4 regions of the Paenibacillus sp. FSL R7-277 genome follow, and region 4 is predicted to be linked to each of the others. Evidence: riboswitches for the same ligand, from Rfam matches in the RefSeq annotation. Region 4 holds a riboswitch; each other region holds the start of a gene.
The links. Region 4 has a riboswitch for cyclic di-AMP ahead of C173_RS02770 (hypothetical protein). Riboswitches for the same ligand answer to the same signal wherever they lie in the genome.
Positions count from the first base shown of each region.

Region 1: another riboswitch for cyclic di-AMP. It lies ahead of C173_RS28445 (hypothetical protein); the one in region 4 lies ahead of C173_RS02770 (hypothetical protein).
Region 2: another riboswitch for cyclic di-AMP. It lies ahead of C173_RS09835 (C40 family peptidase); the one in region 4 lies ahead of C173_RS02770 (hypothetical protein).
Region 3: another riboswitch for cyclic di-AMP. It lies ahead of C173_RS17230 (hypothetical protein); the one in region 4 lies ahead of C173_RS02770 (hypothetical protein).

Region 1 is NZ_ASPX01000115.1:95,218-103,161, forward strand. It holds gene C173_RS28435 (MMPL family transporter) at 166-2,541, opposite strand; gene C173_RS28440 (TetR/AcrR family transcriptional regulator) at 2,571-3,191, opposite strand; cyclic di-AMP (ydaO/yuaA leader) riboswitch at 3,762-3,944, shown strand; gene C173_RS28445 (hypothetical protein) at 4,279-4,833, shown strand; gene C173_RS28450 (flotillin family protein) at 4,852-6,282, shown strand; gene C173_RS28455 (alpha-galactosidase) at 6,416-7,944, opposite strand, start outside.
Region 2 is NZ_ASPX01000024.1:12,381-20,324, forward strand. It holds gene C173_RS09800 (pseudouridine synthase) at 1-650, shown strand, start outside; gene motB (flagellar motor protein MotB) at 738-1,559, opposite strand; gene motA (flagellar motor stator protein MotA) at 1,543-2,343, opposite strand; gene C173_RS09815 (hypothetical protein) at 2,547-2,840, shown strand; gene C173_RS09820 (4a-hydroxytetrahydrobiopterin dehydratase) at 3,052-3,327, shown strand; gene C173_RS09825 (c-type cytochrome) at 3,459-3,815, opposite strand; gene C173_RS09830 (GNAT family N-acetyltransferase) at 3,943-4,428, opposite strand; gene C173_RS09835 (C40 family peptidase) at 4,668-5,159, opposite strand; cyclic di-AMP (ydaO/yuaA leader) riboswitch at 5,164-5,306, opposite strand; gene C173_RS09840 (C40 family peptidase) at 5,695-6,123, opposite strand; cyclic di-AMP (ydaO/yuaA leader) riboswitch at 6,181-6,319, opposite strand; gene C173_RS09845 (hypothetical protein) at 6,531-7,364, opposite strand; gene C173_RS09850 (M1 family aminopeptidase) at 7,374-7,944, opposite strand, start outside.
Region 3 is NZ_ASPX01000055.1:61,601-69,544, forward strand. It holds gene C173_RS35005 (sugar-binding protein) at 1-1,609, opposite strand, end outside; gene C173_RS17220 (sigma-70 family RNA polymerase sigma factor) at 1,915-3,891, opposite strand; gene arsC (arsenate reductase (thioredoxin)) at 4,359-4,778, opposite strand; cyclic di-AMP (ydaO/yuaA leader) riboswitch at 5,417-5,580, shown strand; gene C173_RS17230 (hypothetical protein) at 5,786-6,253, shown strand; partial or broken gene C173_RS17235 (3'-5' exonuclease) at 6,273-6,407, opposite strand; gene C173_RS17240 (suppressor of fused domain protein) at 6,591-7,334, shown strand; gene C173_RS17245 (FAD-dependent oxidoreductase) at 7,419-7,944, opposite strand, start outside.
Region 4 is NZ_ASPX01000006.1:60,775-68,718, reverse strand. It holds gene C173_RS02805 (lipoate--protein ligase family protein) at 141-1,046, opposite strand; gene C173_RS02800 (CHAD domain-containing protein) at 1,270-2,169, shown strand; gene C173_RS02795 (ThuA domain-containing protein) at 2,267-2,902, opposite strand; gene C173_RS02790 (SDR family NAD(P)-dependent oxidoreductase) at 2,981-3,703, opposite strand; gene ytxJ (bacillithiol system redox-active protein YtxJ) at 3,931-4,257, shown strand; gene C173_RS02780 (glutaredoxin family protein) at 4,254-4,496, shown strand; gene C173_RS02775 (WD40 repeat domain-containing protein) at 4,604-5,935, shown strand; cyclic di-AMP (ydaO/yuaA leader) riboswitch at 6,174-6,343, shown strand; gene C173_RS02770 (hypothetical protein) at 6,478-6,933, shown strand; gene C173_RS02760 (hypothetical protein) at 7,452-7,649, opposite strand; gene C173_RS02755 (family 43 glycosylhydrolase) at 7,764-7,944, opposite strand, start outside.

The DNA of each region.
Region 1 (7,944 bases), on a different contig from region 4:
CCATTATATCAAAATAGAGCCTGCGGACGATGCCGCAGGCTCTATTTGTACATGGAGAACGGCGGGAGTGCCGTCCGTTATTCCGGGGAGATGTACATGTCTTGGAGTCCCGCAAAGTACCTGACTATTCATCGAAGCCAGGTCTCCGCTTTGTGTGTGGCGAGTTTAGTGCTTGTGTCCGCTCTCGGCATTCAGCTTGGCGATCAGCTTATCGCCTTCGACATCGAGATTCGGCAGCAGGCGGTCCAGCCATTTCGGCAGCCACCAGGCTTTGTCGCCGAAGACGGCCATGACGGCCGGAACAAGCGTCATCCGGATGATGAAGGCATCGATCAGGATGCCGAAGGCCAGCGCGAAGCCGATCTGCTTAATCATCGCATCAGGGGCGAAGATGAAGCCGGCGAAGACGGACACCATGATCACACCTGCGGCCAGTACGACCCGGCTGGCCAGATCATAGCCGTGAATAACACTGTCCTTGCCATGGCGGCCGTGGACATAAGCTTCACGCATGGAGCTGACCAGGAAGACTTGATAATCCATGGCGAGTCCGTACAGAATACCGGTGACCAGGATCGGCATGAAGCTTAGCAGCGGTCCGCCGGTATCGAAGCCGAACAGCGAATGCAGCCAGCCCCATTGATAGACGGCGGTGGTTACGCCGAAGGTGGCAATAATACTTAACACGAAGCCGACGGTTGCTTTGATAGGTACGATAATGGACCGGAATACCAAGAGCAGAATGATCAGCGACAGGATAACGATGATCCCGATGTATATAGGGAAGGCATCGGACAGCTTCGAGGACATATCAATATTGATGGCGGTGAAGCCGGTCACGCCAAGATTAATATTGTTGCCGGTGGTCAGGCTGGACGCTGGATCACGCAGCTCCTGTACCAGGTCTCTGGTTGCGGTATCTGTGGGCCCTGTCTTCGGAATCAGGCTGATAATGGCGATATCGCCGGTGGGACTGACACCGAGCGGAGAGACCAGGGTCACATTATCGTGCATTTGCAGCTCCTGAACCAGCTTGCCCAGGATCGGCATGGAGATCTTCTCAGACGGATTCTTTGTCTCAGCAACCAGCAGCAGCGGGCCGTTGAAGCCTTCACCGAACCCTTTGGAGATGACATCATAGCTCTGACGGGCCGGAGTATCCAGGTTCGCCGAGGCGCCGGATGGAATACCCAGCTCCATCTTGGTCACTGGAATGGCGGCTGTGCCAAGCACCAGCACCACCAGCACAATGATGGCCCAGCGGTATTTCACCGTGGCATTTGCCCAGCGGTGCGAGAAGCTGTGCTGCGCTTTTTTGGCAGCGGTGCTGTGCTTGGTCCGGGCTTTGGCGGTTACGATCCGTTCACCGACCAGGCCGAGCAGCGCAGGCAGCAGGGACAAGGCCAACAGGACATTGATCAGAACGCTGGCCGCAGCAACTAGGGCCATAGTAGACAAGAAGCCGATGCCGATGACGAGCATGCCGCATAAGGCGATAATAACGGTCAGACCGGCGAAGAATACCGCGCTGCCTGCGGTGCCCAGTGCACGGCTGGCTGCTTCGGCTGCGCTTAATTTCTCATCCAGGATCAGACGGCGCTGGCGGTTCACAATGAACAGCGAGTAGTCGATCCCCACGGCGAGACCAATCATCACGGCAAGAACCGGTGTAATATCGTTCATCTGGATCAGGCTGCCGAGGGCAAACGCACCTCCGACGCTAATGCCTACTCCGAGAAGTGCGGTCAGCAGCGGCAGCCCGGCGGCAACGACTGAGCCCAGCGTCATGAACAATACGATGGCAGCAACGGCTACGCCGATCGCTTCCGTGGAGCCGATGGCCGGCATGCTTTTGAGCGAGTCGCTTGGAATCGCGGTAATGCCTGAACCGGACTGTTCAACTTTGGTCACGGTATCGATGATGTTGTCCGGCACCTCCGATGGCAGAGATGTCTGCTGAACCGTGAACTGGAACTGGAACAGGGCAATGCTGCCGTTAGCCGACAGCATCACGCCGGGAACCGGAGCGCCGTCAACAATCAGCGGACCGAACGGTGCTGCCTGAGCAGCAGCGGCTTGACCAGCAGCGGCAGAAGGATCGGCAGCGGCTTGACCAGTGGCAGCGGAAGGATCAGCGGCAGCTTGACCGGCAGCGGCGGAAGGATCAGCGGCAGCTTGACCGGCAGCGGCGGCCGCTGCTTGTGCTGCCAGTTCGGCAGGGTTGATGACATATTCCATGTTGTATACATCATTAATAGCTTTTAGAAGCAGCGCTGTACGCTCAGGCGTATCAAGACGCTCCCCGTCCGGTACAGTGAAGGCGATACTAGCCTGGCCTCCGGCCGCAGCGGGCAGCTCTTTTGTCAGCTTATCCAGCACCTTTTGCGACTCTGTGCCTTCAATTTTCATCTCGGAGCTGGATTGAATGCCGTTGACTCCAATCAGGGTGCCTACAACTCCGAGTACAATGATCCAGACTGCAATGAAGGCCCAGGGCTTAGCATAAGCCGATTTACCTAAGCGGTATAGAAAAGTAGACATGTAGTGGTTTCTCCTCTTTATCTGTGAATTTAGAAGCCGTTGCGTAAATAAGCAAACATGGAATTCAGGTATTGTTCAAACGGCATAGCCCCGGAGTCCCCGCTCTGCTGCTCACCCGGCAGCATGACGTTCAGCCGTCCGTCCAGGATAGGCACGAAGGCCCCATAGACGGCACCTACCAGCAGGTGGGTATATCCATCGGCATACCGTCCACGGGTGAACTGCTCCAGTGTCTCCTGGGCGGTGATCTGCAAATGCCGGAAGACATTGAGAATGTAAGGCTCCAGGGACGGATATTGATTAGCCAGGGAGACGAACTGCCGCAGCTTATGCAGGAACTCCGAGGTGAATTGCAGCTTCAGCAGATTGTACAGGGCATCGAGCGGTGTAGCATCCGACGGCAGAGCAGCCAGCGGGTTATTCTCTTTCTCTTGGACAGCAATAATGCCAATGAAATAGGCGGCGACTGCCTCCTCCTTACAGGAGAAGTAATTCGCAAAAGTCCGCCGGGAATATCCAGCCTTCTGAACAACATCATCCACAATGAAGCCATCCATGCCATGCTCAAGCGCAAGCTCGAAGGCCGCTACGGCTAAGGCATAGGCGGTGGCTTCTTTTTTTTTGTCCCGCAGATTCAGTTTGGAATTCAAAAGTAAATGTTCCTCCTTTCCCTGAAATCTATAAGCTCTATAGAATCTATAGGTTCTATTATTGCTCAAAGGGAAAGATTGCACAATGAGCATCGAGTGACGGAAATGTGAATATTTTAAATTTGGAGTAATGGACTGAGAAAGAAAGGTGGGGGGAGGAGATTAAGTTAGGAGGGCGTGGGGAAGGGAGTGGGAAGTAAGTGAGTAAATGAGGAGTGAGAGCTAGAGTGGGAGTAAGTGAAGGAGAGTAAGTGAGTAAGTGAGTAGATGAGTGAGTAGATGAGTGAGTAGGTAAGTGAGAGTTAGTGTGGGAGTAAGAGTAGGGGAATAAGTGAGTATGAGAGTGGGAGGGGATTAGGTGAGCAAATGAGCAGTACGTGAGAGGAAGAGTAACATGGGTGTAAACAGACGATAGCGCGAGCAAATCCCCGGGCGGATAAGAGTAGAGCTGAAGAATGCGCCTTCATTCACGAAGGGACAGCATTATTGACTTCTTTTGTCATCCGTGAGGTTTTACATTAAATGGCTGCAGGCGTAAGATTCAATCAACAACCGAATGAAATGACACTGTTCTTGAAATGGCTGAATTCCGTAACGGGAACGGGGGAACCAACTGGTGCAGGTGGCTTAAGGATAGGCTGCTGAGTACCCGGGGTGAATCCTTGCCAGTGTGCTACTATGGCTCTGGTGAGGTAGGGCAATCTCGCTGCCCGAATCCGTCAGCTAACCCCGTAAGCCTCGAAGAGAGAGGATGAGCGCCATGATCGAGTAACCGACCACGGAGAGCCCTGCTGCTGCTGTGGTCTTTTTGCTGTGTAGGGAAGGGGATTAATCCCACTGAATGCCCTGAAAATGGGCTGGATGCAGAAATGAAGAGCACAAGTGCCCTTGAATCCAATTGCGCCTCTGCCATACACAACCAAGCAGCCTAAAGTGGAAATTAGGGGCAATAGTGACAGGTGGAAGCACAATTTAATCTTATAACAACACTGATTAGTCATTTATATGCCGCAATAGTCTTTTTATGTACCACATTAGTCAGTTTCCGCATCGCCACTACAGTCAGTTTTCTTATAGCCATATTACATTGAAAGGAGGGGTTCCCATCGCTACTGTATTTATCGTCTGCTTCTGGGTTGGCCTCGTGCTTATCCTAAGCGGCAGCATTCATGGGCACGGTCTGGTAGGCCACCTGCATGTAGGGGGAGGGGATGCTGGGGGGCCGGGCTTTCTCCCGATTCTTCCGCTGATGGTGTTTGTCACCGTCTGGGGCGGCACGGGGTATATGCTTGTCAAGTACAGCGGGATGCAGCTGCTCACCGTGGTACTGGTCTGTACCTTGATCGCCCTGCTGCCGGGCATCCTGCTCTACACGGTACTGGCCCGGGTGATGACCCGGTATGACAGCAGTATGAGTGAACTCGATTATGATCCGGCAGGCCAGCTCGGCTATATCAGCATCGCCGCAGCGGATGGGGCCGTGGGAGAGATGAAGTATGTGCTGCACGGGACCATGCGCTCCATCGGCGTGCGGGCCGAATCCGGTCAGTCGCTATTGCGGGGCGATCGGGTGATTATTGTGAAGACGGATAAGGGGATCGCAGCGGTCACTTTGTTCGAGAGGGAAATGGAACAAAACTAACGGGGAGTGTCGGAGCAAATGTTAATTTTATATGTAACCGGAGCTATTGTTGTTGTGATTCTGCTGGCGTTAACCAGTATTGTGACCGCGTATAAAAAGGTTCCGCCCAATCAGGCCATGATCGTATACGGTCTCGGCGGCAAAAGAGTGGTTCAGGGCGGAGGGACATTCGTCATCCCCGGCTTCCAGAACAATAAAACCATCTCCATGATGCTGATGAGCTTCGATGTGATCCCGGCGCAGGCCATGTTTTCCCGCCAGGGCATCAAGCTGAACCTGGAGGCGGTCGCCCAGATTAAGATCAAAAGCGATCCAACCGCTATTCTCACAGCCAGCGAGCAGTTCATTGACCGGCCGGAGGAAGACCGCGAGACGATTATTCTGCATTCGGTGGAAGGCCATCTGCGCGGCTTGATCGGGCAGCTCAGTGTAGAATCTATACTCAAGACCCCAGACGAAATCAACAGCAAGATGCGGGAGACCTGCTCAGAGGATCTCGACAAGATGGGGCTGGAGGTCGTCAGCTTCACCATCAAGAAAATTACCGACGACAAAGGGTACATCGACAATATGGGGGTGCCTGAGATTGAGCGGATTCGCCGTGATGCCAGCATCGCCAAGGCTGAAGCCGAACGCGATATTCAGATCAAGCAGGCCGAGGCGGAGAAGGAATCCTCCATTGCCAAAGCCAATGCGCATCAGGCGACGATTGAAGCAGGAACCGCTGCCCGTGCGAAGGAATCGCTGTTCGAGAAGGAGCTGAACATTAAGCAGGCGGACTTCAAGCTGGAGACCGAGGTGAAGAAGGCACAGGCGGATCTGGCGTACGAATTGCAGCAGAATAAGATCAAGCAGTCGCTGGTTACCGAACAGGTCAAAATCACTCAAATGGAGGCCGAAGCCAACCGCACAGTCCGGGAGATCGAGGTCGAGCTGAGACAGCGGGAGCTGGAGGCGACAGTGATCAAGCCGGCCCAGGCAGAGAATCAAGCAACGATCATGAGAGCGGAAGCCGCCAAGCAGCGGCAGATTCTGGAGGCGGAAGCCGAAGCCGCTACGACGACCAAGCGCGGACTGGCAACAGCGGAGGCGGAATTGGCAAAAGGGAAGGCGAATGCGGAGATCGTCCAGCTCGCCGGAGCGGCGGAAGCGGGAGCGCTGCAGAAGAAGGCTGAGGCGTACAAACAGTTCACTCAAGCCGCCCTGACCGTGGAATTCCTGAAAATCCTGCCCGAGCTGGCTGAGAAAATCGCCTCCCCGCTGGCCAAGGTAGATAAGATCACCGTCATCTCCCAGGACGGGGCTTCCTCAGGCGTGAACAAGATTACGGGTGATATCGCCAAAATCATGGCCCAGGTTCCAGAGCTGACCCAGACACTTACCGGCATGAACGTGACTGAGGCGCTCAGCGGGTTACTTGGCCGGGACAAGGAGCATGGACAGGAGTAGAAGAGGAGTAGGGGAGGAAGTAAGTAGTTAATGAAACGGCAGCAAGCCCCTTCCTGACTGCATCTCTCCACAAAAAAACAGGCGTCAATCTCCAAAAGGAGGCTGACGCCTGTGGTATGTCTGAAGCTGTAGATCAGCGCTGCACCGCTCTCAGGCGGTAGGTGCAGCTGGCGTAATCCCCGCGCAGGTCGGAGACCACAAGACCGATACGCATCAGGCGGTCACCGCCCAGCGGTGTGCCGTCAAAGGCGGGCTGGAATGGAGCGGAGCTGACGCCATCTGCAGGTGCAGAGGCTTCTGCGCCGCCGTGGACATGCCCGTTGCTGCCTTTTGCCCCCGTCTCAATGACATAATCCAGCTCGGGATTGAGTCCTTTGAGCGTAAGGCGCGAGATCGGAGGATTCGGTATGGCCAGCACGCGGAAATAAGCGACGAAGGCTTCGGTCTTGTCCTCGCTGACGAACATCCAGGCGGTGTCGCCACTACCCTCGAACGGACTCAGCAGACGGTACATATCCCCTTGCTGCACCAGTGTGCGGATCTCCTTGTACTGGGCAATCTGCCGGGTAGCCAGGTCCTTCTCCGCTTCGGTGAACTTTGTGAGGTCCAGCTCATAACCGAAGTTGCCGCTCATCGCCACATCCCCGCGTGTAGCTAGGGTGGTGATGCGGTCTACCTGATGGTTCGGAACATCAGACACATGTGCGCCCATGCTGCTGGCCGGATAGACAATACTGGTGCCATATTGAATCGCTAGGCGTTCTACCGCATCGGTGTTGTCACTGGTCCAGGTCTGCGGCATATAGAACAGGATTCCCGGATCGAACCGGCCGCCGCCGCCGGAGCAGCTCTCGAACAGAATGTCCGGGAAGCGCGAGGTCAGGCGCTCCAGCAAATTGTACAGCCCCAGCATATAGCGGTGGGCTGTTTCTTTTTGCCGCTCAGGGCTGGCTTTGGCAGAAGCTATCTCGGTCTTATTACGGTTCATGTCCCACTTGATATAGCGAATCGGGGCACTGGAAAAGACCGCGCTTAATGTCTCATACAGATAGTCGCAGACTTCTGGACGGGAGAGGTCCAGGATTAGCTGGTTGCGGCCTTCCGTGCGGCGGCGTCCTGCGGCATGCAGGCACCAGTCCGGGTGCTTGCGGTACAGCTCACTGTCCGGCGAGACCATCTCCGGCTCCACCCATAGACCGAACTGTACGCCTTCCTTGTTGACCCGGCCGGCCAGATCCGCCAGACCTTCAGGCAGCTTGCGGCGGTCCTCGAACCAGTCGCCGAGTGAGCTGTTATCCTTGTCGCGTCTGCCGAACCAGCCGTCGTCAAGGACGAATAGCTCAATGCCGAGCGGGCCTGCTGCTTTGGCGATGGTTGCGATTTTGTCCGCATCGAAGTCGAAGTAAGTCGCCTCCCAGTTGTTGACCAGAATCGGCCGGGCCTGATCACGGTGAACACCACGGCAGAGCCGGGTCCGGTACAGCCGGTGATAGGTACGCGACATGCCGCCGAGACCTTCACCGGAATAGACGAGCACGGCCTCCGGGGTCTGGAAGGATTGGCCCGGCTCCAGCAGCCAGGAGAAGTCGAACGGATTAATCCCGATACTTACACGGGTCTGTCCGAACTGCTCAACCTCGGCAGTGGCGGCGAAGCTGCCGC
Region 2 (7,944 bases), on a different contig from region 4:
CAGACAAGCTGGTCGAGGGAGGGCGGGTCACCATCAACGGGGAGCCCGCTATGCTGGGCAGCCAAGCCGAGGCCGGGGATATTGTCCTGATTGACGGACAGCCGCTTCAGACGGGCAGCAGGATCGTGTATATCGCGCTTTATAAGCCGGTTGGCATTACCTCTACTACAGAAGCACATATTCAAGGCAATATTGTCGATTTCATAGGGCATGAGGAGCGGATTTTCCCGATCGGGCGGCTCGACAAGGATTCAGAGGGATTGATTCTGCTGACCAATGACGGTGACATTGTTAACAAAATTTTACGCGCAGAAGGCAAGCATGAGAAGGAATATGTGGTCACTGTAGATCGACCCGTCACGCCTTCTTTTCTGACCGGTATGTCCACCGGCGTGAAAATTCTGGGCAGTAAGACACTTCCCTGTGAAATTACGCGTATTAGTGAGCGGGTATTCCGTATCGTGCTGACTGAGGGCAAGAACCGTCAAATCCGCCGCATGTGCAGTGCCTTCGGTTATGAAGTCCGGCGGCTGCAGCGCATCCGGGTAATGAATATCCGCCTTGGCGCACTGAAGACTGGAGAATGGCGGGAGCTGTCCCAGGAAGAGAAGCAAGAGCTGGGGGCTATGTTGAACTATCAGCTGCAATAAGATTATAATGCCCATACCTATAATAAGAGCTGCTCCGATAGACCCTGGTAGGGCCGTTCGAAGCAGCTCTTATTTGTTTCCTTACTATCAGGGAGCTGTTACATTAGAGACATCCGTTGTCTCCGCAGCAGCGTCCTTATATTTACGCAGGATGGATACTTCTACCCGGCGGTTCTTGGCCCGCCCGGCAGCCGTAGCATTGCTAGCGATGGGATGATATTCGCCAGAGCCGGTCGGGCTGAACTTCGTCGGGTCCAGGTTGGGATTCAGCAGCAGAATCTTCATGAACTCAAGGGCACGATCTACACTAAGATCCCAGTTCGAGGAGTACGTGCTGTTGGAGATCGGAACATTATCGGTATGCCCCTGCACCAATACTTCATAATCAGGGAATTGCTGCAGCATAGTTGAGATCGACTTAGCCAACTGGCGGGATTCATCTTTCACTACAGCCTGTCCCGAAGCGAAGAGGGCATTGTCGCTAATCGTGATCATCAGCTGGGACTGATTCAGCTTGGTGCTAAGCAAATCGGTCATTCCGTTGTTCTTGATGTACTGGTCGAACTGCTTCTTCAGCTTCTCCAGATCCTCCTGCTCCTTGGCACGGAGCTTGGACAGATCGGAGGTGCCGGTGTTCTTGGCAATCACATTGTTCATTTTATCCTGCTTGCCCTGGTCCAGCTGGGTGCTGGTCGGAGAATCCGACCGGTACTCCAGGACGCCGCCGCCGCCGCTGAGCGCTGAATTGAAGGCTTCAGCCATTTGCTGGAACTTCACGGCGTCCGTAGCGCTCATGGCGTACATAACAAGGAACAGAGCAACCAGCAAGGTCATCAGATCGGAATAGGGAAGCAGCCAGGATTCATCGGCATGCTCTTCATGTTCCTCATGCCTAGTCTTTTTGCTCACTGGAAGCCCCCTCCTTCTCGCTCAGCTTGGCACGCTCGGACGGAGTCAGGAAGACGGACAGCTTCTGGTTAATAGCTATGGTAGACACCCCGGACTGGATGGAGAGCAGACCCTCCACCATCATCAGGCGGACTTCAATCTCGCGTTTGGATATCCGCTTCAGCTTGTTGGCCATAGGGTGCCACATGACATAACCGGTGAATATCCCGAGCAGGGTTGCAATGAAGGCACCGGCAATCGCGTGGGCCAGGACGTCCATATTACTCATATCACCCAAGGCGGCAATCAGCCCGATAACAGCCCCGAGTACCCCTAGTGTAGGGGCATACATCCCGGCCTGGGAGAAGATCAAGGCTCCGGCTTTATGTCTGTCTTCAGTGGCATGAATATCTTCCATTAATACATCACGGACGAACTCCTGATCATTGCCGTCAATAATCATCCGCATGCCGTTTCGGAGGAAGTTATCTTCAATTTCATCGACATTGGACTCCAGAGCCAGCAGCCCTTCGCGGCGGGTAATGGATGCCCATTCCATGAACATGGTAATCAGTTCGGGCTTACCGACCATCTTTTTCTTTGTAAACAGGATCTTCAACAGCTTAGGGAAATTCTTGACTTCCGACATCGGAAAGGCCATGAAGATGGAGGCAGCCGTGCCAAGAAAAATAATGACATAGGCAGCGGGGTTGTTCAAGCTTGCAAGTGGAGCATGCTTGAGTATCATCCCCCAGATTACTGCGATCAGACCAAACACCAGGCCTAGAATTGTTGAGATTTCCATTTATGCACCTCGTCCATGAGAATTAAGAAGTGATCGACTAACCGCGTAATTCGTCCTTGAACCGCGGGAGAACACTCTGTTCGTAACCAAATCACGTATATTCTTCTTTATCGACATCATTCCCTTTTTTGTGAAGTGATTTTTTCGGCTATAATAGATAAGGTAGGTTATTATTCATCAGCGAAGAAAACGGAGTGATTGATGTGGGAGTTAAGCATGGCAGGGATTACGGTGAAATTCTGGTTGAACTGACAGGAGCCGTTGGACGGATTGCAGACGGGTACATTTTTTTTGAAATGGAGCCTGAAGAGTGGACGAATCTGCCGGAGGAATCGAGGCAGGAGGTCTGGGAGGCGCTTGCGGAAGACCTGTTCTACGCGCTGGGCAACGAGCCGGTCATTCAGGTGGGCAGCGGAGTTGTGATGTACGATAAAGAAACACACCGCATTAATATTCTGCTGGGCGATGAGGATCTGGCTTCGGTCGTTCTTGTATAAAGCAGGGGAAAAATGCGGCAGCGGGTTTGTCCCGGGCATCCGGCCATGTTAAAATTGGAAGTGGAGTACTAATTGCCGGGATGTCAGAATACATTTAATCAAAAATCTTTGGCCTGGCACATCCCTTGGACTTTCAGAAGCTGAGGGATGTTTTATTTGAAGGAGAAGAGCAGGCTGAAGGAACCGTTAACTTAGCAAGGGAGGAAACGAATTGCAATTAACTGAGGAACAACTGCAGGAGCAGATCGGCAAGCTTGAGGGCTGGAAGCTGGAGAGGGATAGGCTGGTGCGCAAATATATGTTCAGTGAATATATGAAGGGAATTGCCTTTGTGGATGAGGTAGCGACAATTTCGGAGGCCTTTGACCATCACCCGCATATCACCATTGATTACAAGACGGTTGTTCTGCGGCTGGCTGCAGATGTGGAGAAGCTTGATCTCCGCCAGGCGCATGAATTTAATGAGGCATTCGAGAAGACCCGCTAGAGGACAAGGCCCCTATGGAGACAACAGGAATATCTAATTAATAGAAATGCCCGTGCAAGGATCGTTCGTTATCCTCGTCACGGGCATTATACATTTAAAATGAGGAGCATGGTGTGAGTACAGGTTGCGGATTATTTCTTCTCGGCCAGCCATAGGGCTACATTCGCAATCTCTTCAGGGGCCAGCCTGTCTTTGAAGGGAGGCATCTGTCCGCGGCCCTTGGTGACTATGCTGAAGATCTGAGCTGCGTCATGCGAAGCGCCTTCCTGCTGCAGGCTGGGTCCCGCCCCGCCCTGAAGCTGGTCTCCGTGGCAGGAGATACAATTGGCCTTCACTGTGGCTTCTGCGCCCGCAGCGTCCAGCACAACCTCCGGCATGGTCGGCTTGTTCTGCTCCGCCACCTCGGATTTACCGGGTAGGGTAAACATTAAGATTACTGCAAAGGCACAGGCGGCAAAAAACAAACCGCTCATGATCCATTTCTGCATCTGCATCCGTCCCTCCATGTAAGCTGCTGTCTCCATTATAGCGGATGGTGAAGCGTTATCATAGTATGTGTGTCAAAAAAATGAACACAAATGATCCATTTTTTGCAAAACTCTCTTGTCTCCGGTGCTATTCCTCATAGACCATGCAATAAAAAGGCTTATTACCGGTCGGAGTGCGGCGTTCATAGGTATCCGTTATGGTGAACCCGCATTTCTGGTAGGCGCGGATGGCGCGCTGGTTCCAGGTCAGCACCTCCAGGTCGATCTCACATTCCGGGTAACGCGACCGTGCTGCCTGCACAATAGCCTTCATGAACAGATGCCCCATTCCATGGCCGCACAGCTCGGGCCGCATTCCGACACCAAGCCGGACTACCCCCTCCATCGGAAAGAGCTGGGCGAAGCCGCACAGATCCCCCTCTCCATTCACAACCGATACATATTGCCTACTTCGCAGCTGCGGGTCTCCGAACTCCACGCCCAGCGCCTGCATCTGCTCCCAGGACATCCAGCCGTAAATATTATACGGCGGCTTGTAGCTCCACTCACAGATCTCAGCGGCATGCTGCGGCTCCATAGGCACCACGTAAAAGGTTAGCGGGGAGCTAATCATTAGGCGAGGCCTCCTTCCAGGGGAAATAAATTCAATATAATTATATACAAAAACAGCGAGTTTCGACGCAATTTCCTTGCGGAAATGCAGGAACTTGACAAACGCCAAAATATATTTTCCGAAAGCGCAGAATCAGTGTTTTACAAATATAGAGAGGGGTAAGTAATTTTATAGACAAAAAAAGCCCTTCTCCAAGATTTCGGCAAAAATCTCGGAAAAGAGCGTTAGGTTACAAAGGATTATTGTACATCATCGTTGTCTTGGGAATCCGAAGCTACAGTCTTGTAGGCATCTGTACTCATGATTCGCTTGGCGCCAACGTAGCGGTTGACGTAATAGCTGTCACTCAGCGAACTGATGGTTACACCACGTGAGGAAGAGGCATGGGCGAATTCGCCGTCACCAACATAAATACCTACATGGGATATGCCCTTACCGCTTGTATTGAAGAATACAAGGTCGCCTGGTCTCATCTCGTCACGGGACACGGCAGTGCCCATCTGATACTGGGAGCCGGATTGATGGGGCAGGTTAATGCCGATCTTATCAAAAACATACATTGTAAATCCGGAGCAATCAAACCCGTTAGTTGATGTACCGCCGGACACGTATTTGGTTCCGATGGCTTTGTCGATCACTTTATCCATTTTGGAATCCGCGAAAGCGCTTCCTGCTCCGATGGTGAAGATAATGGACAAGCTTAGTACTGCGGCTGCTAGCTTCTTCTTCAAAAGTAAATACCCCTTCCAATGCCTACGAGGTTAGCTTAAGGGTTCGGTTGAAGGTCCCCTATGACCCCTCTTAGAATAGGAGGTCAATTCACCCAAAGTGGTTCCCCCGTTTCCCTAATTCATTAGGGAACTCGGCACGACTGTTGATTAGGATTAGCGGTTCATTCAATACATGACAAAACCTTTGTTAAAAGCGATTCAATAATTACAAAAATGTTACTAAAAACTCACTGCGATAATTGTAACAAAGACTTCGGCACTTGGCAATCACTTATAACATATTAATGCATCTTTTTTGCTGTTTTTTAGAGTTATAGCCCTTTCCAAAGACTCATATCTATGCGCAGGGGTTAATTTATATGATTATTTCTTTGTTTTTGCAAAAAAATGCTGTTTCAAGGCTGCGAATTCGGTGTAAAAGGTAGAATAAGGAAAAGGAAAAACCCGGAAATGATTACGGCAATAATCATCCCGGGCTCGTATAAGTTACATTTAGTTGTTAGAGGCTGAAATATTCGGGGTATGCTTCAAGGGGTCAATCGTAAGCGACAGCTTGGTAGGCTGTTGTGCTCATTACTCGTTTGGCGCCAACGTAGCGGTTGGCCCAGTAGGACTGGCTCATCGAACTGATGGTTACACCACGTGAACTTGAGGACTGTGCGAACTTCCCGTTTCCAACATAAATACCGACATGGGACACTCCGTTACCCAGGGTATTGAAGAACACGAGATCACCGGAACGCAGATTGCTCTTGGATACACTTGTTCCAACTTTGAACTGTGCTTTGGAGGTACGGGGCAAGGTAAGCCCGACATTCTTGAACACATACTTGGTAAATCCGGAACAGTCGAAGCCGCTGGTGGTTGTACCCCCGGTTTTATACGACGTTCCAATGGTTTTTGAAATCACAGTATCCATTTTGGAATCTGCGAAGGCACTGCCCGCTCCGAGTGTGAATACCATCACAAGACCCAGCGCTGCTGCGGTGCATTTTTTCTTGAAATTCTGACTAATCAAAAGATGTACTCCTTCCAGGGCCTGCGAGGTTAGCTTAAGGATTCGGTAGAAGGTTCCCCTATGACCCCTCTAAAGCGAGATCAATTCACCCAAAATATGGTTCCCCCACTTCCCGGTGCAGGGAATTCGGCGTTTTATGCACCAGAACAGTGACTTATCGGTATTGCTTAAATTGCAAGAGTTACGGAATATTTTGCTTGAAAGATTACAACTTTGTTACTACTGGTACAGCCATCATTGTATCAGAGGATTTCCCCTTTTGCAAATGCTTTTGTCCTCTGTTCAAGCAAAAAAGAGTCCTGCTCCCTGATAAGGGGCTGTGACTCTCTTTAGTATGCCGCTTCAGCAGCTTATTATTGTGGAAATGATTTACTGGACCAAAGGTGGTACTGGGCAGCGATTCCCCACATATCGAACAGCGTGGAGGGCAGCGGAGCTGCCTGGCGGAGCATAAGGGCCGGCAATCCGGGATAGAACAGAGCAGAGGCGCTGCAGAGCAGAATTACGGCCAGGCTTCCCGCCCCCAGAACGATGGATATACCGATCGAAGGCATCAGCATCTTCAGGCAGATCAGCAGTGAGGAGAACATGCCGGTACCGGCGGTATAGCCGAATTGCATATAGAGCAGAAGCTTGCGGACAAGGAAGAGATAGAGCAGCCAGCCCAGCACATAAGGCACCAGCTTCAGCAGAAGCTGGACATCGAGAACGCCGCTGAGCAGATGACGGTACATACGCGGAAGCAGCCAATAGAGCGGCAGGAGGGTTAGCGCCCATTCGATGAGGCTGAACACCAGCACCGGCAGCCCATATTTTCTCATTCCGGGAAAAAAGAACAGTCCCCGCGCTCCGTCGCGCTCCTGGTGAAGCTCGTGCAGCAGCCCTGCACGGATAAAGGGAGTCACCAGCAGCCTTAGCACTGTCAGCGCAAGCAGCATCCACAGCCAGTGCTGGACGGCGGGGTCGGTGCGCAGCGCGGTCTGCCCCTCGATATAATACAGCAGCCTGCCTATTCCGCTGCCGCCGGCATTCGCATCCGGGTAGCGGAGCAGGACGGGGACAACCGCGCTTTTAATGAATTTGTACAGGAAATATCCCCAGAACAGCCGGTAGATAAATAGCAGAATCAATATATAGAATTGCTCTTTCATGCTGATCCAACCGCGGGCAATTGAACTTTTCACCATTCCTTCACCTCACCAGACAAGAGTTCCGAGCAGGGTTTCAAGCAGAGTTGATGCACTAAGCGTCCAGCGGGAGAGTGTACGCGGCTCAAGCTCCGCCATTCTGAAATTATTAAGATGCCTGCTCTCCAGCAGAATGGAATGCCCCGGATCGATCTCTGCGGAGACCAGCGGCGCTTTATACGCTAACTCAAAGGAAGTAGCCTTACCCTCGCCATTCCAGTATTGCTGCACCGTGTACCCGTCTGCGAAGGTGAATTTCACGGGAACATCGGGGTACAGGCTGCCCTTATTGCTTACATCAACCACAGCGCTATAGCGGCTCCCCCCGCCGTCACTGTTGTCCCGTCTGACGGTGAGCCTGATATCGTCAACTGCGAAGTCGGGTGCCCCCCCGCTATAGACATACCGCTCAAAATACGTCTGCCAGGATTGCTTGGTCACTTTCTCCACAACCTTCTGGAAGTCGGCGGTGGTCGGATGCTGGAAGCGGTATTTGCGGGCATAGGCGGCGAGGATGGCGTCCATATTCTTGGTCCCGGCGATGCGTTCGATATCCTTCAGCACCAGCTTGCCCCGGATG
Region 3 (7,944 bases), on a different contig from region 4:
AGCCGTTCGCGGATTTCATCGCCGCTTTTGGGTCAGTCGCAGCGCTTGTGCCGCCGCGCCCCCTGCCGTGGGTATAGACATACAGCGGCAAGCCCCGCGACACCTCACCGTTTCCATCCTTGTGAAGGTAGAGCGCGCGATTGACCGAATTGCCCGTAGGTGCTGTAAATTGGTCAAGGATCGGATTCACAACTTTTTCCTGTTCAAAAACCGCGTAGTTAAGCGGATCCCCTTCTGTCAGTAAAATCTCGCCGTTTTGGACGACGCTGTAAACCTGTTTTGTTGAGTTCATGTTGCCATCCAGTGTTATATTGCCGCCGCTCTCTGAATAAAACTCAAACTCAACTACGATGTAACGGCCGCGTTCCAGTCCCTCCTGATAATCCGGTGAACGGCTTACCGTCCCCAGATAGCCGCGTACCTTCGGTTCGTCATTGGCGTATACCCTAGTGATCTTGCGCGTCCCTTCAAAGGTTACCGAGTCGCCGTTCAGGGTCGTGTTCCTGGCCGAGACGGTAAACAAGTCCGGATTAAGCTTGGAGCTTTCCGCCGACTTCCCTCCGCCTAAGTCAATGATAACAGCCGTCGTGTACTCGCCACGGGCGAAGTTGTCATTCCATACAATAAAGGGGAGCAACTCCGCGGCCGAATCATTTTTGAAAGTCACTTGAAGGGTATGGTTAGCGACAACATTTGAGAAGGTATAAGTGCCGTCATCGGATAGAGCTGCGTCCTCTCCGTCTACCTTTACGGTGTCTACAGTTTTGCCATAATCGGGGGTAACCGTAAAGGTTGTGTCTGAGCCGCTGGCTATTCTCAGAACATTGCCGGGTGCGTTCGGAGTTATTCGGCCGCCCGATTCCGCCGTAGCGGTGATTGAGAATCTCTCGTCCGCTTCATTGGCTTCAATGAGATTCAGGCTGTTTGTATAAGAGGCAGCATTGTTGTAAGCCGCATCCGGAATTCCGAAACAGGAAACGACTTCATAGCGGTCACCGCCCTTTTCCGACGAGTTATTGATATATACTTCAAAGGTAAAAGGGCCTGCCTGCAAGTTCAAGGTTCTTTTAGGTATTCTCATCTCCACGATATATCCTGTGTCCGTGATCTCAGTCCACGCAGCTCTGCCCGGAGCGTTTTGCCCTGAAAACACGCCCGTCGCGCTGATACGCCATTGATTCGCGCCTTGGGTTCCAGCGCCGGCATAAAACTCCAGGCCGTCGTACTGATAATCATTGCCGGGTCCCTGATATAGATTGCTGTCCTCCACGACTACACGGGCATACAGGTAATCTTGGTCCCAAAGGATCCTGGCTGTACCTGTGGAATGGGGCCTGGGGTCGCCGGGCACAGCGCTTTTGTTGATGAGATGCTCCATTGTCAGGGCCCACAGCGGGTCGTTTGCCCCGAGTTCGGGAGTGCCAAAAATGGCGGTAGGCGTTTCATTTGTCTGCAAGCTTGTAAGATCTGTAGAACTGCTGTCGCTATTAAGTGCTTCTGTATATTCGTTGTTGTCAGTGGCGGCGGCAAAGCTGGCAGGCATTAGTGACGCCACCATTAACAAGCAACATAGGAACACGAGCATTTTGCCAAATCGTTTTGACATCATTGACAATCCTCCTTTTTCGATCCGTGCACCCACGGCTAACCCATATCGTAAACACCAAGGCTTCAACAGCTTACTTCATCGCAGCGAATATAATAGCGCTTTCATATTTTCTCCTCCATAAATTTGTTATTATTTCACCCTATGCAGAATTTCACAGTTTATTCAAATATCAATCTACAGTGTTGTTATAGTTCTTGTCCTGAGAAAAGGACAAGAACTTGATCCCTTAAAACAGAAAACCCACGCTGGGCGCGGGTTCTAATAGGGCTATGTTCTTGTCCACTGACAAAAGATGTTTGTGTTTGTCAGTAAAAAGTATTTTCGTATAATTTCCCCGTATGCGCATCAAGCACTTCGGGCGTCCGCTCGTACTCGCTACCAATCATTCGATACACTAGTTCGTACGGGGCCTCTTTCGCCCTAGCATTGTGCATCCGTTCCCATTGCAGACGCAGCTTGGCCTGTGCCGTCCATCGGAGGATGGCTGACTGGGAATCAAATGAAGGCACGGTCTCCAGCTTCTTTAACTGTTCTGGCCTTATGGAGGGGGACATCAAACTTTTGACCCTCCCATTAGAGCGGTCAACAGCTAGTTGATAGCATTCATCCCTGACAGATACGTCTTCAACATATACACAAAAGCGAATGATTTCCAAACGATCTTCGTCGTCGGTCTCTTCAGTTAGAAGCTTGAGATACGGCAACATTTCGGCTGCTAGTCCTCGGACATAGTCCATAGCTACTTCTATACATGCGTCTCGATCCCAGGTTAATGGAGCTAGTTGATCTGGTTTAACATGCGAAACAAAGTCAATCAGTTGTCCGGTTTGGCTGTCTACTCGCGCCTTAACCGCTCCCTCCATCTGATCAGCCCAATAGGCCTTCCAAGACCGGTCATTCTTGGCTGGACGCTCTTCATTCTGTTGCTTCCACACCATCAACTTGGTGTTCGAGCCAATATTGTCGTCTTGTACTAACTGAAATTGTTCCTTGTCTACGCCAATCCACTCTTCTAGGCTTCGTGCGGGCGGGAACTCACCTGGCCACTCGTCCAGAGTTCTTGGGTCAGAAGGGACAGCTTCTGCCCTATAGGCTGTCGGAACTTCCTCCTGTGATGATGCAGTATAGATTAGTCCTCTACTTCGGGGGGCGTAAACAAGATGGACCTGATCGTCACCATCCGTGTACACGGCTTTGTCCAATACGCAATATTCCACATGTAGCAAAAAATTCGCCTTCATCCACGCCAACTGTTCCTCTTCTGGTGTGATCATGGTTGGGAGTGCTGGCCCTGGAACGGTTCCGTAGTACCTAAATCCGACCACGCGACCGCTGGGGTGAACCATAATCAGGCATCCCGTCTCAGGAAGCGGCAGCCCCATCGCCTTCTGCTGTCGTGTGTACCCAAACATCCCTTCCATCCACTCCATCTCACAATACGGAAAATTACGCAGTGCGCCGGGATAATGATCTTCCAGGAATTGCTCTGCCTGCTGTTTGAGCTCCTCCTCAGATAGCCGTGTCCCGTTGTCCAATGAGGCCCAGGAAATGGCATAGTCTAGCAAGTTGCCGTCCCTGGAGATTGTAGCAGAAACGGCGTCATCAGTCCCCGTTTTAACCCATAAGAATCCCGCTTCTCCCTTCCCTGTTCCCCTCATGGTGTTCTCTTGATAGTCATTGACGATCAAATCATAATCCGGTGAAACGGCAAACTGGTGCTCTGCCTGTTGTCTTAACTGCAGGCGTAATGTATCCAGGTCTCGTTCGGGAAAATCTTGAGCCATTTCGTTGCGCAAATGCTCCAGCCCCTTCCGTAATTGTGTTTTTACAGTACCTAATGGCATGTCCAGGAGATGGGCGATTTGCTGCTGGGTCAGGTCCTTCTTATATTTTAAGAACAGGAGCTGACGCAGCTTCGGATTCAGACTGGCCAATGCACGCTCCAGATCCAGGGTTTGATCGATATCATTAACGACCAATGGCTCTTGCGTCTGCGGGTCTTCGCTCAGGTGAACACGCTTGGATTTCTTCAAATGATTGAGCGCCCGGTTCACCACAATTCTGGTAAGCCAGCTCTCAAACGCTTCGGCTTGCTGCAGCATATGCAGTGACTCATAAGCCTTAACCAGGGCATCCTGAACGATATCCTCCGCATCTTTGGACTCCCGTACATAATGGCGAGCCACTCGGTGCAGCTTATCCGTTCGATCCTTTATAAGAGAAACGAAGGCATCGTGATCTCCGTTTTGTGCGGCATTGATTTGTTGCTGTGCATCGATCATTGTCGTTCACCTCCTGTTATATAGACAGCTAACTCGGGGGTTTGGATTTAATTAATGTAACATTATTCTGGAACTGACCGATCAAGTGACCACCCGCATGCGGCAAGCATGGGTGCCAAAGAGGAGGTCACTCTTGGCGTGTTCCTGCTGAAGCTCCTTCATCCACTGAAGCAGTTCTTCCAGCCCGGTACGGATATTGGAAAACACACAGTCCTTTGTTAGACCACCACATATACATGCTGGGATTCGGGCAGTATTGAGCTTCGCTTTATGTGGCAAGCTCGTTTCACCGCCAAGTTATCATCCATGCCAGGCGCACCCAAAAAACCGACCTAGTAATAAAGGTCGGGTTTAATTTGGGGTTTTAGCAAAAAAGATCTATTATACTTTACCTTCAATCAGTTCATGATAATTTACCATTATAGTTCTCTCCTATCTCATCAGCAGCAGTTATTCCACCATCGCGACTATTCACCCGTTTCAGCAAATTGTTTGATGCGCTCTCCCACTTGATCACGAACCTGCTGGAAGACTGCCCACTTCTCTTCATCTGTTCCTTGCGCTTTTGCCGGATCGTCGAATCCCCAATGCTCACGTTTCACCTGAGGCGGGGTAATGGGACACTTATCTGCTGCATCTCCACATAAAGTAATGACGAGATCAGAGCTGTTCAGCAGCTGCAGATCAATAATATCTGATGTTTGACCTGAGATATCTATACCTACTTCACTCATCGCCTGAACGGCTTTCGGATTCAACCCATGAGCCTCAATGCCTGCACTATACACATTCCATTCATTGCTCAAATATTTCTTAGCCCAGCCTTCGGCCATCTGACTCCGGCAGGAGTTTCCTGTACACAAAAAGTAAATGGTTTTCTTATCCATGAGTCGCATTCTCCTTTGATTTTAAAATAAGGTCAATGTTATATATAAACTCATTTTTTCTCGGAATAAAAGGTAAACCTACAAGTTCAAAGTGTTAGTATGTCCAAGTATCGGTAAGCACAACGCCCCTAGCATTTGCTCCCATAAAGCTTTATGTAGGCGTCCATTTTGCACTCTTGAGGATCTTATCCCAATCCGATGTTTCTTGCCATGCAACTTACGGCAAATGGCATTTGATAACAGAACTGATGTTCTCAGTTGATTATACCAGAACATTTATTCTCAATCCATTCCAATATTGGATTCATAATGGCGGCACTCCATACAAGCAAATAATTAATCGGGCTCTCCCCCATGTTCACCTGTAAAGGCAGACAATAAACTTCCTAGTTTCTACGCAACCAGTCTCAATCTCTCCGATTCTCTTTTATATAATCATGATTAAAGAAGCATTAAGATTCATTTAGCCCCATTTAGGTTGCATTAAAAAGTTAATAAATACGCGATAACTTCAGAAAATCGGGGATGAATGCGAGATTACAAGGGATTTTCTTCATTTTTATATCCTATAGAGTCTTATTTAGTCTCCTAGAGAACTTTCGGCATTTTACAAACAGTGATGCTCAGCGTAAGATTCCTTTTAACAAATGCTGAATTCCCGTCAGGCGGGAAGCGGGGGAACCAAATGGCTGTGGCCAGCCGAAATGGGGTGAATCCAAAGAAGATTGAACTCTTCACTGGTAGGACGACTCTCACCGTCCGAATCCGTCAGCTAACCTCGTAAGCACTGGAGAGAGCCTGCATTAACCATGCTTTTTTGCTGCGATCCCGCAAAACCTTTCCATTACACTTATCCATCGTACAGAAAACCAAATATTCCGTTTGGCTTGAGCATGCTGCTGTATGTGAGAATGAAACTGAACTGTCAGCCTATGTAGCCACAGCTGAGCAGACCCATAATCTGCAGCGTTATATGAAATCTATAGACAACCTAGGAGGCATTATTCATGATTAACGCCAGACTGTCACGAATCGAGTTGTTCGCATTTAGCTGCCGCCCTTCCTTCATGCATATTTCAGAGCCTTACGGATACTGGTATGGGGTGTTGAAGTTAACCTTCGGAGGACAGATCAGCTATGGGAATTGCATTCTTTGTGCGGGTGACAATGCGGTGGATTTAATCAAATGGGGCTCTTTTCTGAAAGAGATATGTCATTGTACTGCAGAAGAAGCCACAGAATACGTCCGGATGCACGGACAAGAATGGGCCCCCAATCAACTTAACATGATCAAGACTGCACTCGATAGTATGTTCATTCAAAATGACCAAATCCGAATGAAGGTAGGAGCCGGATCGGAGCGGTATCGCCATCAAAGGACAAAGCAAAGAATCCATTCAATTAATACGGTGAAGAGTCATCTGAATCCAACCATTTTATTTGCAGAATCAGTATCCTATTATTCACTGCTATAGACATGATCAATTTAAATTATCAAACCTTCAATTGGTCAAAAATCTTAACGAATATTTTCGCGAAGTTCTTGGCATCATCGATACCTCTATGGTGAGTACCTTCAAGCGGCAATTCAAGCATAGTCAAGGCTCTCTCCATGCCTACGCCCCGCTTGCGGTCATTTTCCCAACAGGTGGCTTCCAGATCAAAAATGATATAGTTCATATCTGCTCCTTTTGAAATTCGAATCGATAGACCCATCGCTCCGGGGCTATGTCTTTTGTTATACTTCCAAGTGAGGTTTCAAATACTTCATTTCGCACTTTAATATACACCCACACAGAGGAGCGCAAAGACATGAACTTTTTCAAAAAACTGTTTGGCGGCAAGGAAATGGGCAAATCGGAAGATGGTACCACCATTTATGGTTATGACGCTTCGGATGAGCAGCAGGTTACGCCTCCCGCCAATATTTTGTACATGGAAGATTTAAACGAACATTTCAATCGGGTCTTTCCAAACCGGGAAACTGGCGTGTTCCACGAACTGATTTCAGACATCGTACATATTGATGTAAATATTATGGAGGCTACACCTGATGAGCCCTACCGGGTGCTGTACACCAATGGGATGAGCGATCTGCCGCTGACGCTCCCTCAGGAGATCCGTAAAGAGTATAAGCATCTGGAACGCGCGGAGCTGATGATGTTTTTGCCGGCGGACTGGCCGCTTACGCAGGAGGATTTTGAAGTGGAGGAGAACTACTGGCCGATCCGCCTGATGAAGATGCTTGCCCGATTCCCGCATATGTATCAGACGTGGCTTGGATACGGACATACGATCCCCAACACGGAGGATTACGAGCCTTACGCGGATAACACGGAGCTGTCCGGTGTGATCCTGTATGCTCTGTCGGAAGAGGTTAGCACCGTCCATACGAAAGATGGCAATCAGGTTCAGGTTTATTTCCTGGTTCCGCTGTACCGGGAGGAAATGGAGTTCAAGCTGGAGTCCGGTATAGACGAACTGGTGGCCAAGCTGTTCGAGCTTCCAGAGGATTTCCTCGTTCTGAATCCGAATAGACGCAACGCCTGTAAATAACTGCCCGGAATAACAGGCTTGCAACAGCTTGAAAAGGCTGAGCCTAAGTCAAGAATATGACTTTGGGCTCAGCCTTTTTATTTGCTAGTACCGCTCATTAATCTGCTCCCCTAACCATGCGCCTTGGCGGACAAGTCTGCGCTGCAGGTCCATGATGTCGATACTGCGCGTTTCCCGCGTACCTGTCTTGGCCAGAATCGCCGCGGCCGTACCGGAGGCTTCGCCCATGGCAAAGCAATTCGGCATGACCCGGGTGGAGCCTTGGGCCGCTCTATCGGTTGATATCGCTCTGCCGGCTACGATTACGTTCTGAATACCAACCGGAAGTAAGGCGCGATAAGGAATGCCGTGCGACTCTCCCGGCGATAGACGTACCATCGTCATGCCGCTCGTAGGCTTTGCCATATGAATATCAATAAAGTAGGCATTTCGGGCAATGTCGTCCGGAAACGAACGGCACGCCAGAAAATCGTCGGCGGTGACGATATAATCGCCGATGATCCGGCGGGTCTCCCGAATGCCGATCTGTTCGCCTGTCAACGTCAGGAAAGCGTTCTCGAATCCGGGAATCGCTTCCCGCAGCCATCCGGTAATGTGTTCAACAAGTGCG
Region 4 (7,944 bases):
ATTCGGCCCGCGCACACCCCACCTGCACATTGTATGTTGTTTTCCGCATACATTTAGGCCGCGCACACCCCAGCCTGCACATTGTATGCTGTTTTTCGCATACATCCAGCCACACGTCGCTACCGCCGTAGCCGCCCGCTTCAGCGGGCGTACCTCTCGCGCAGCATACGCGCTGCTTCAAGCACCTGCGGGTCGCTGTACCGCAGGCTGTAGCCTGTCTCCTGCTGCAGAAGCTCCGCCGGCAGCAGACGGGTTCCCCGGCCGGCAAGCGCCTGCCGGATGCCTGCGATGAAGGCGGCCGCTGTAGACGGGCCGCCAAGCTCCGCAAGCGCGGCGATGGTCTCCGGCCGCACGCGCGGATAGTCCAGGGAGGCATCGCCGTCCGCTGCATCCTGATAGAAGCGGCGGATGCACTCTCCGCGCGCGAGCCCCGTGCCGGACACAATCACGAACGCGTGGACGAAGTACGCGTTGCTCTGTCTGCGCTGGGCAATGCCGCAGAACTTGCGGCCGCCGATCGCCAGGTCGAAGTCACCGGGGCAATACGACCCGGTGACTTCTTCTGCCCGGATCTGCGCCGCTGCCTGCGGATGGCCCGCAGCTACCGCTTCGGTAATCACCGAAGCCAGCAGCCGGAAATCATCGTGGAAGTCCAGCTTGCCCGCAGGCTTCGGAAGCAGCAGGGACACGTTGATCACTCCCGCATCCAGCGGCACCGCAGCGCCGCCCGAATGGCGGACTGCCGTACGGATGCCCTGCTGCTCCAGCGCCTGCATCGCCTCTGCTGCGCGGGGCAGCTTGCTGTCCCGCAGCCCTAGCGCCACTCCGCCGGGATGGCTCCAGAGATGCAGCACCGGCGGGACCTTACCGGCCCCGACATCACGGCACAGCACCTCTTCAAAAGCAAACGGAATCAGCATATCCTCCGCAGATGCCTCTTTCCCTTCTTCCCCTGCTTCACCGCCGGTATGCGTGAAGAGGACCATCTGCTCCGGCAGTATTCCCGCCGCCCCGCTCTCCAGTACATCATAAGGTTCACTCCGCATGCTGATTCCCCTTTCTATCTATAAGCCCTGGCCAATCTTAACTCCGTTAACTATTCACATTGTAACCGATCTCTCCCCGCACCGTACAACCGGCAGTGTATGCCCTTACAGATTTGAAATAGCGAAGCGAACCCGTTATCCTTAATGTAGTACAGAAGAATATACCAGCCATAAGATTCGCGCATAAGCTCATGCTATACACAACCTCTAGGAGTGATGCTGCATGACAACCGAACCACAGGCAAAAGACAGGCAACTAAGCAAATCCAGGCAATGGGAACAGGCCATGAGCAAGCTGTACATCAATTTTCAGGACTACAGCAAGGATGTTCGCAAAGAGTTCAACGATGAGGATATTCATCAGGCCAGAGTCAATAGCCGCAAGCTGCTGACCTTGTTGTCCATTCTTGATCCGGGCCATACTGCAACGGCAGACTTGTATGACAGCTTCAAGCAGGCCCAGAAGAAGCTCGGCAGAGTCCGTGATGCAGATGTGCTGATCGGGTCGTTTGAAGCCCGGCGCAAGGCAGCGAAGGCTGCTGGTGATAAGAAGACTGCCAAGCTGCTGAAGGCGGTAATCGAACACCAGAAGGATACACGGAAGGCCGCCCGCAAGAAGCTGAGGAAGGCACTGCCCAAGCTGTCCGGCCAAGCGCTCGAAGTGCTGTGGACACCTTTTATCGAGACAGGGCTAGAGCCCCTCGCTGCCAAAAAAGACGCCAATGTCGCCATGCGCGAGCTTGAAGTCGCCTTTGAACAGAAGAAAAAAGCTTGCAAGACCTTATTCAAGGGTCCTCAAGCTGAATCAAAAGAAGCCTTCGAAGCTCTTCATGAGCTGCGAATCGCCGCCAAGGAACTGCGGTATACGGCGAATGCGGCTGATTTTGCGCTGGATCAGAAATTCCATGCCCATGAAGCCTTCTATAAGGACATCCAGGACCAGCTCGGACTCATTAATGACAAGCGGGTATGGCTTGAGACGCTGCAATCGATTGGACGCGAAGAGCTGGATGTCGGCAAAAAAGTCTGGGCTGCCTTCACCGATACGCTGCGGGCAGAGGTACTGGAGGCTCTTCATCAGAACGGGGTTGTCCCTGTTGCTGAGGCTAAGCCCCCAAAATAGGGCATCATAGCTGATCATCCCATACATCCTATACACAAAGGCAGGACGCCGCATGTTATCCAAGCGGTATCCTGCCTTTTATCATAAACGTCACGTACTATAGCATTCCGGCAGCCCATAATCCGCCTCTGCGGATCATCCGGCGCAGCGGCGCTGAGGAGAAGGAAGGCAGATGGTGTCCAGGCATCAGATAGACCACCCGGCCTTCGCCGAAGGGATGGCACCATGCCGCCGGTCTCATCGCTCCGTCATGAGGATATTCGGCCAGCACCGTTGTCTCTAAGTGGGGATGCTGCTCGAAATAGTAAGGCTCGTCCTCCATCACAAAATCAGAGATCCCCTCCATAATCGGGTGCTCCGGCGCACTTACCTTCATCTCCAGCGCTGTGAATGCCGGATGATGGGTGAACCGGGCCCCGAGCATCGCCCCAAGCTCCTGGTTACGCTGTAGGGAAATGCCATTGTGCACGACAAGCAGCCCGCCGCCGCCAGCCACATAAGCAAGCAAGGCTCCGCTCTGCGCAGCGGGTAACTGCTCCTCGGAGAACTCCGTATAGGAGACCACCAGTCTGCATTCTGCCAGTTCTGCCTGGTTCATCCGTCCGTAATCCTCCGTAGAGACCACCTGAAGCTCCGGCTCAAGGAGCTGCTCCAGCTCACGGTCTACCCCTTCGAAGGGATGATACTTCACTTCAGTATAGCTGCCGAACGCCAATGCTTTGTATGAAGACATGCTACACACACCTCTCTTTTGCCAAGTTAGCCTGACCGGAAAGTCAGTGTCACCCCTGATTCGTTCCCCCTGCCGCTGTCACCAGGGCCAGAGATTGCCGTCCAGATCGATATAAGCCGGTTCTTCGGCCAGATACATCTTGTGGTTATGAACGATCGTCATAATCTTGCCTGCTGATTCTTCAGGAGTTACAGGCGCCTCTGCATCCTTCTCCCCGTTCATATAGGTCTGCAGCCAGCCGGGATGGAAGACCAGCACTTGTCCGCCCATCGCACGCAGGTGATTGTGCAGCAGCGAAGACTGCATATTAAGCGCGGCCTTCGACATACAGTAGCCATACATATTGATCCGCTTGTTCCGCCCGATGCTTCCGGCCTCCGACGAGATATTAACCACCAGACGCTGGCGGCCTTGCAGCAGTAAGCCCATCAATGCATTGCTCACCCTCAGCGCACCCAGCGTGTTCACGTTATAAATCTCCGCCATAGCTTCATCATCCATATCCACGAGCACTGTTGCATCATCAGACTTGTGGATAATCCCTGCGTTATTGATAATCATATCAAGGTGCCCTGTACTTCCGGCAATACTCCGCGCGGCCTCCTTTACGCTCCCTGCACTGCCGATATCGAGAGGAACCAGCTTCAGGCTATCCGGGTATTGCGCTTTCAAAGCTTCAAGTAGCGCAGGGTCCGGCAAATACTGTCCGGCAAACACCATGTATTTACTCTCCAAAAGAGAACGAACGAGGAATAATCCCAGTCCACGGTCAGCACCGGTAACACAGGCAACCCTTTTCATGAGCTCCCCCCTCCTATCTGCATAATTATGCTACGAGCCTAGGTCCATCCCTCTCACATTAGCATGGCTGCAGGCCGTTAACAACATCCTGCAAGGGAGGGCAGGCTAAGCAGAACTTTACTTTTGCTTTAATTTTGAACTATGCTACAATCATGATTAATAGTTGTTAACAACACAATTGTTGACAACAGGTTTCATTAACTCTTACCCAGGAAGGTGATCCTACGATGTCTATTCAACAAATCCACACTAAGGAAGAATTAGAGCAATATATCGGGCAGCCTGGCAAAAAACTGCTCTTCAAGCACAGCACCACCTGCCCGATCAGCGCCAAGGCCAACGAGGAGTTCCAGGCCTATACACAGCATTCAGATACTCCTGCAGCCGTGGTCCATGTGATCGAAGACCGTCCTGTCTCCAATCAGATTGCTGAGGATTTCGGGATCAAGCATGAATCCCCGCAAATTTTCCTGCTGGAGGACAGCGAAGTCCGCTGGAACACCTCACACTGGAAGATTACCCAAAAAGCGATAAAGGAAGCAGTGGAACAATGAGCGCGAACGTAATTGTCTATTCAACCTCCGGCTGTGGCGAGTGTAATCAGGTCAAGCAGCTGCTAGAGAGCAAGGGCATTCCCTTCGAGGTCCGGGATGTGATGACCAGCTCCGTCTATCAGGAGGAAGTGGAGAAGCTGGGCTTCATGGGCATTCCAGTCACCGTATCCGGGGACCGGGCGGTCAAGGGCTTCAATCTCCCTGAGCTTCAGGAGCTTATGGATGCTGCTGTTCTGTAATATACACAAAGGTGCTGTCCTCTCAACAGGAGCAGCGCCTTTTTTTTGCGATTCATCGATGGAATAATTGTATATTTATATATATCTGGACAAGGAGGATTGATCCTTTGAAGTGGCTACAGGATGAGCATGCCGCCAAATGGCGTGAAGAAGGACAGCGTTATGCGAGCGACGTTAATCAATTCGTACATAAAGGACTGACTGAAGGCTGGGACAAAGCGGGAAAAGAACCCGCAGAGGATACACGCGGGGGCCTCGCCGCCAAAATCTATAAGATGATTCGAGGAGCTAATGAGCACGGTGAGATTACTGAGCTGCGGGAGCAACTACCGGCGGCAACGTGGCCGCTCTCCGGGCACTTCCAGAAGGAGATGCAAGCAATTCGCGGTATTCATTTCATCAGTGATGATGCTCTGGTGTTCAGCACCGGCTCACCTTGGGAGAAGAATGCAGTTGTGGCTGTACATAAGGATGTTATTTCCGTATTCGACGAGTTTAGCCTGGTTGGGGCATCTCCTGACAATCATTTCTATGCACTCGCCGGAACTCAAGGCATTACCATTATGCAATCCATGAACAGCACTCTACAAGGAAAAGTTGTAGCAGATCTCACATGGCGTGAGCTGAATGGCACGATTCAAGCGCTGGACCCGGACTTTACTGTTTTGAACATAGACAGCTTGGAACAGGAGTTACCCTTGGAGCAAATCATTCCTTTTAACGGGGGCCAAGCGTTATTGCTTGTTACGAGCCAGGGAATTTTCCTGGTCCAGCAATCGCAGGAGAAGCTATGGGAGGTGAAGCTGCTGCATCCTGATCTCGAAGAATATAAAGCAGATGAGCTGGAGCATATTGACATTGACATGCCGCATGGTGCCGTCTCTCCGGATGGAAGATGGATTGCCTATGGCAGCCAGGGCAGTGATCATCTTTTATATGACACAACTTCAAGGCAGGTTCACTTATTCAATCCGGAATCCAGTTACCCGCACTATACTATATTTACGAAGGACCAGCACAGCGTGTGGTACAATGCCTGCCACTTCTATAATGGCGTTACCCTTACTGTGTCCCTTGAAGATGCGGAAGCAGGAAAGCTCTCGTACGATCAGGAATATCCGGTCGTTAACGAGGAAGCCCGGGTATATGCGGCGGCGGCACTGAAGGACGGTGTTGTCATTGGCGATGCCTATGGATACTTGAGGCTCATTGATGCAGAGGGGCGGGAGATGTGGCGTTATTATGCCGGAAGCACCATTTCTGGATTAGCTGTCAATCCGGATGAGACCATACTGGCCGTGGGGACTTATGGAGGGATGCTGCATTTCCTGGACCTTCATGCCACTGAACGCAGCGACTATGAGATTACAACAGGAACCGTTCGTGAGATGAAGCGGATTATTGCCTGGAAGAATCAGAATGAGCCGCTTTGGTGGTGAGCTGATACATGGAGTACCTTCTTCCCCACCGTCGTCTGCCAAAAATAAAAAACAGCGCTTGAGCGAGATAAATGGCAGATAATCTGCTACATATAGGTGTTTTGGCTTCCATTTGCTTAGCCATTCAGCCATTTGCTGAAAATAAGGCGAATAGCACTCTTTTCCATTTTTACAAACCCCCTCTGAAGAGAGTATGATTCGTGTTGAAAGCAAATGAATGCATTCATGAAAATGAGCATATGCATGCACGCTGAATTTCCGTCATGTGGAAAACGGGGGAACCATCCGGCCGTCAGGCCGACTTGGGGTGAATCCGAAGGAGAATGTCACGCGCAGGTCTCCGGCAGGTAGGGCGACTCTCACCGTCCGAATCCGACAGCTAACCTCGTAAGCGCCAAGAGAGAGCCCTGATCCGCCACGCTTTTGTGCCAGGCGTCTTAAGCCTGTTACCCACAACCGCAGGCAGAGGTCCTCCTCTGCCTGCGGTTTTTTGCGCGCTGGAATGAACTGCACAGTATAGATTCAGGAAGGAACGTGACCACATGCCTGACCCCTTATCGCCCAAACTAACCGCCGCTGCCGGATTTAACCACTACACCCAGCAATATAGCGGTCCCGTCTATGCGCTTAGCTGCCTGCTGCTGGAGCAAGGCGTCCGCGCCGAACAAGCTGCAACCGCCACCTTCGTGGCCCTCCATCCACTATGGCTGAAGGGCCGCCTCTCAGGGGACGCCGCTGCTGCGGCTGCCTACAGAGAGTGCATCCGCCAGTGTGCCATGCTCGCCCACGACCGCAGCCGCTGCGCTTCTGCGCCGCTGAGCTGGGACGATCACGTTGCCAGTGCCTTATGGTACGGCATCCAGCTCCCCCTGTCCGACATCAGCCAGATTCTGGAGTGCAGCGTCCCCGAGCTCAAGGCCCGGCTCAGAGGAATACGTGAACAGATGGCAGCCGCACACTCAGCCTTGCCTGCTGTGCACCGTCCTTCGGCGGGTTGAGACTGGGAATAACGCGGGATACGCGGGATATAGGAATGAGTGCGGCGGAATAAGTTGGATGTGGCGGATTTTGGGTACGGATGCGACAAAAGGAGATGGATAGCGGGCCATGCGGACTACAGATCCGCTATTTCAGCAGATGGGACCATTCCGAAGGCCATGCAGACTGAGAGGCGCTTAATTAACCCATTCCAGCTCATTTTGCGCTCCATACAGCCCTTTAAGGTCCTCTCAGTCCGTAACGGGGAGAAAATCGGTCTTTTTCACAAAATAAGGGCCGCTGAGTCCGCCTACAAAACAACATCCCCCCACAAAGTGGGGCTTTAGCATCGATGATGCCTCAGGTACTTTGCGGGGACCCCAAAACATATAAATTCTAACAAATAAAGCCGCAGCATCCGCCGCGACTTCGTCCTTGACTCTCAGCGCCAGCACCCGTACAGTACTTGGCCCATCTTACATAGCTCAATCATCCCATGCACTCATCCTGTCTCCACCAACCGTTCAGTACATAGAACTCAGCCCTTGCCCTTACCACCCTTGCCGCCCTTGGCAAACCGCCAAAAAGCCATACAGCAGCCGAGCAGGCCGGCTCCCAGCAGAAGGGTCTGTAACGCCCCCAGCCAAGTCGATTGATCCGACGGGATCAGGCTGCTGATAATAATCAGCAGGATCGAGGCCGCGACCAGCACGGGGGTTTGTCTACTTTTCTTCACAACACTTCACCACTCCTAAAGACTAATACTACTAAGGTACACCATCTCCGGCGTTTTCACCAGTTCACCACGGCTCCGGGCACACCCGGGCGGAAGAACGTATGGCGTCCTTGGCTAGTAATTCTTCACTCCATAGTAGTCAAAATCAGCGAAGGAGTCATGCTGGTGGGCATCAACGGAACCGATGAAATTGAACAAGCCTGTAAATCCGCCAATCTCCCCTGGCTCCCCGTTCACGCCTTCATCCGACAGATAGAGTACATCAATGTTTTCTACAAAAGCTTGCCAATCCCCG